DNA from 2 places in the Comamonas sp. w2-DMI genome. Region 1 is predicted to be linked to the other one. Evidence: riboswitches for the same ligand, from Rfam matches in the RefSeq annotation. Region 1 holds a riboswitch; the other holds the start of a gene.
What was found. Region 1 has a riboswitch for cobalamin ahead of V8Z74_RS21090 (FecCD family ABC transporter permease). Riboswitches for the same ligand answer to the same signal wherever they lie in the genome.

Region 1 (2,196 bases):
CAGCCTGGTGCCCCGGCCCGGCCGGCCCAGCAGCATGGCCAGGGTCTCCAGTTCCTGCGCCATGTCGTCATAGGTCTGGGCATTGAGCGTCAGCACCGGGATGCCCAGGCTTTCCAGCCGTTCGTCCACCTTGTGGTTGGGGCGTGCCAGCACCACGTCGGGGCGCAGCGCCACGATGCGCTCGATATCGGGGTCTCTCAAGCTGCCCACCTTGGGGATGGCGGCGGCCTGCTGCGGCCAGGTCGAATACCGGTCCACGCCCACCAGCGCATCGCAGCCGCCCAGCGCGCAGATGGCTTCGGTAAAAGACGGCTGCAGGGAAACGATGCGGCGTGCCGGCCCTGCCAGGGCGATGGCTTTCTGGCGGGCATCGACCAGCTCAATGGCCCCCTGCGCGGCGGCTTGAACGGGCTGCGCCAGCAGGGAAATGGCCGAGGTCAGTGCCAAGGCCTTGAGGTAGTCGCTCATGTCGCAGCCGCAAGCTCAGGAGAGAAGGGCCGGATTCTATGTCAGCAAGTCGGGACGGCAGCCGCCGGGCGGCCTGGCTTGCTGCCCTATACTGTGCGGCGCATTGCAGAACGCCGGCGGCTTTGTCCAGGACGGGCCGCTGTTTCGGCATGCATGCAACAGGTGCCCGGGCGATGCCCGGGTTCAACGGGAACAGGGTGCAAAGCCCTGGCTGCCCCCGCAACGGTAAGCAGAGAAAGCCGCTTCAGGGCGCCTTGCAACGCAAGGGCCGGCCACTGATGTCCCACGTGGCCCGGCGGGCGCGCGATGGCATCGGGAAGGCGAAGCGGCGGCTCCCAGCCATCTGCCAGCCCGGATACCGGCCTGTTGGGCGCCGCGTGGCATGTGCATAAGAGCATGCCCTGCGGCATTGCAACGACCGTCTGCGGGGCGCAGCGTGGCGGCAGCAGGCTTGGCGGCGGGACCCTGGCGGTGCCCGGTGCTGCAGCATGAGTCCGCCAGCCGCAGGCAGGCGGCCGACTCCATGGGCCATCTTGAATTGCTTCATCTTTCTGCCATACCCCTTGCCATGCCAAGGACCATGGTCCCTGCGGACGGCAGCGGCAGCCGTGTTGGATGCCCGGCGCGGGGATCCGGCTGCGCGGGGGGGGCGAATGCCATGACCTCCGGCGCGATGTCCGCATTCCGGCAGCAGCGCCGCCGGCTTGCCGGCTGGCTGGCGGCACTGCTGGCCTTGCTGCTGCTGTCGTTGGCGCTGTCCATCACGCTGGGGCCTGCGCATGTGGAACCTTGCAAGGCATGGCAGATCGCGCTGCATGAGCTGGGCTGGCGGCTGGGGCTCGATCTCGCTGCAGGGGACTGGAGCCCGGCGCAGTACCAGATCGTCTGGCGCATACGCCTGCCGCGCGTGCTGCTGGCTGCACTGGCCGGGGCGGGGCTGGCGCTGGTCGGCGTGGCCATGCAGGCCATGGTGCGCAATCCGCTGGCCGATCCGTATCTGCTGGGCGTTTCCTCGGGCGCTTCGGTCGGCGCCGTCACGGTGCTGGCCTTTGGTGCCCTGGCCTTTGCGGGCGAGCTGGCCCTGCCGCTGGGTGCCTTCGGCGGCGCACTGGCAGCCTGTGTGGCCGTCTACCTGCTGGCCCACGCAAGCGGGCGGATTCTGGCTTCGCGGCTGATCCTGGGCGGCGTGGCCATCGCCTACTGCCTGGGCGGGCTGACCAGCCTCATCGTGCTCACTGCCGGCCAGCGCGAACTGGCCGGCTCCGTGCTGAACTGGACGCTGGGCAGCCTGGCCGGCGCCCGCTGGGATGCACTGGGCCTGCCTGCCGCTCTGCTGCTGGCCGGCATTGCCTTGCTGCTGGGCCAGGCGCGCGCGCTCAATGCATTGCTGGCCGGCGAGGAAAGCGCGGCCACGCTGGGCGTGGACACCACACGCACGCGGCGCCGGCTGTTCCTGCTGGTTTCGCTGGTGACCGGCACCTTGGTGGCGGTGTGCGGTCCCATAGGCTTTGTCGGCCTGATGGTGCCGCATGCGGCGCGCATGCTGGTGGGCTCCGAGCACCGCCGCGTGCTGCCCGTGGCGGCGCTGGTCGGAGCGATCTTCCTGGTCTGGGTGGATGTGCTGTCGCGCATCGCCTTTGCGCCGGCGGAGGTTCCAGTGGGCGTCATCACCTCGCTGCTGGGCGGCCCTTTCTTCGTCTGGATGCTGTGCCGCCAGGGCGGCGGTGA
Region 2 (2,196 bases), on a different contig from region 1:
AGGCAGCCAAGGAAATCAAGCAGCTCATCAATACCAGCGTGGAACGCGTGGAGCGGGGTTCGCAACTGGTCGGCAAGGCGGGGGATACCATGGCGGAAGTCGTCACGGCCATCCGCCGCGTAACCGACATCATGGGTGAAATCAGTGCCGCCAGCCATGAGCAGAGCACCGGCATGGCCCAGATCGGCGAGGCCGTCACCCAGATGGACCAGACCACGCAGCAGAACGCCGCGCTGGTGGAGGAGATGGCTGCCGCTGCCAGCAGCCTCAATGGCCAGGCGCAATCGCTGGTACAGGCCGTGGCGGTATTCAAGCTGTCTGCAGACGAGCAACCGCCAACCGCAGCCATTGCGCCTTCTCGCGACCGGGCGAAGGTACCTGCAAAGCCCATGCGCACGCCGCCAAACCCCGCCTCTGCAGCACAGGCTGTGCTGCGCCGCCCCGCCAGCGTTTCCGAGCCCGTGCGAAGCGTTGCACAGGCAGCCGGAAAGGAAGAGGAGAACTGGGAAGTTTTCTGAAGCGCTCCAGGGCGAGGGACCAAGGGCGCTGAGAAGCGCTCTGCCCAACCATGCTTTGCGGCCCGGGCAAAGCACTCCGTCAATACCAGGACAAAGGGCTTGCAGGAGCCATCATGCAAGCCCTTTTCTCATATGCAGGCGAAAGAGCGCCAACTGCCACGGCGGCCCGCCGCTGGACGCCCTGGCTGCCGCTGGCGTGTGGATCGCTGCAGTCCGGCCGGCTGCTAGAATCTGCCCGCGCCCGCAAGGGCGCTTCGTTTCGGCAGGTGCTCGCTTCTTGGAGCGAGTGAAACGGGAACAAGGTCCGGTCGCCCATGACCGCATGCCTTGGCTGCCCCCGCAACGGTATGCAGGAAAGCACCCCCAGCAAGACGCCGCAGGCGCTTGCAGCCACTGGACCGGCTCTTCTTTCGCTTCGCGAATGCCTGAGCCCCCGGGAAGGCGGGATGTGGATTCAGCGATGGATCGCCTGCGAGCCCGGAGACCGGCCCGCCGATGACTTCCTGTGCCGGCGCATGCGTCGGTGCTTGCTACAACTGTCTGCGGGGTGCGGATGGCAGCCGGAATGCAACAGACTTTGCCGCCCGCGGCAAGGCCGTTGCCTGCGCAGCTTTCCCATCAGGCGGTTTCAGCCTTTTGTCGAAATGCGCAACACATCAACACGCTTTCCGGCGTTTGCCTCTTCCCTTTTCCATCCTCCGTCTGTCCTGCGTGCCCGCGGCACTGCGCTGCAACTGGCCCTGCTGTGGCCGGCCGCCGCGCTGGCGCAACAGACCCTGCCCGAAGTGACGGTGCAGGAAACCCGGCAGGCCGACGCCCCGCTGGAAACGGACCGCCGGGCCCTATCTGCAGCGCATGTGGATGTGCGGGTCCTGGAACTGCCCGCCAGCGTCAGCGGTGTATCGGCCGTGCAGATGGCCGAGCGTGCGGACCATGGCGTGGTGGAAGCCGCGACGCGTACCGTGGGCCTGTCGGCATCCAGCGAGCCGGGCAATGGCGGCCTGTCGTTCTCCAGCCGCGGTTTTGCGGGCCCGAATTCGGTGGGCGTGGCCGAGGACGGCATCATGCTGGGCGTGGCGGCCGGCACCATCGCTTATCCCGACAGCAGCTGGGGGTACGAACGCCTTGACGTCCTGCGCGGCCCGGCATCGCTGATGTATGGCAGCGGCACCATGGGCGCCACCGTCAATGCCGTGCGCAAGCAGCCCGAACGCGAGCGCTCGGCCGAGCTGCTGCTGGGCGCCGGCAGCCGTGGCACGGTACGTGCAGGCCTGGGCAGCACCGGCGCCATCGGCGATACGCTGAGCTACCGCCTGGACGCCTATGGCGAGCGCTCCGATGGCGAGCGCCCGCTCGACAACTCCCAAAGCGGCAAGCTGATGAGTGCGTTGCGCTGGACACCGCGCAGCGATGTGACCGTCGATCTGACGGCGGACATCAGCAACCAGGCTCCGTCGCGCTACTTCGGCACGCCGACGGTGGATGGACGCGTGGTGCGCGAACTGCGCAACATGAACTACAACGTGAGCGACAGCGACCTCCACTTCCAGGATCGCCGCTTCAAGGCCGGGGCCGAGTGGCGGGTGAACGACCTGATCACCGTACGCAACGCGCTCTACCACTTCAGCGCCGATCGCCACTGGAAGAACATCGAGGGCTATGGCTACAACCCCGGCGC

Region 2: linked by a shared signal. The riboswitch ahead of V8Z74_RS05745 (TonB-dependent receptor) and the one ahead of V8Z74_RS21090 (FecCD family ABC transporter permease) in region 1 are both predicted to bind cobalamin.

What each region holds. Positions count from the first base shown of each region.
Region 1 is NZ_JBANEL010000025.1:1,070-3,265, forward strand. Features, by position in the region: gene V8Z74_RS21085 (ABC transporter substrate-binding protein) at 1-468, opposite strand, end outside; cobalamin riboswitch at 612-849, shown strand; gene V8Z74_RS21090 (FecCD family ABC transporter permease) at 1,127-2,196, shown strand, end outside.
Region 2 is NZ_JBANEL010000003.1:269,336-271,531, forward strand. Features, by position in the region: gene V8Z74_RS05740 (methyl-accepting chemotaxis protein) at 1-518, shown strand, start outside; cobalamin riboswitch at 771-1,025, shown strand; gene V8Z74_RS05745 (TonB-dependent receptor) at 1,163-2,196, shown strand, end outside.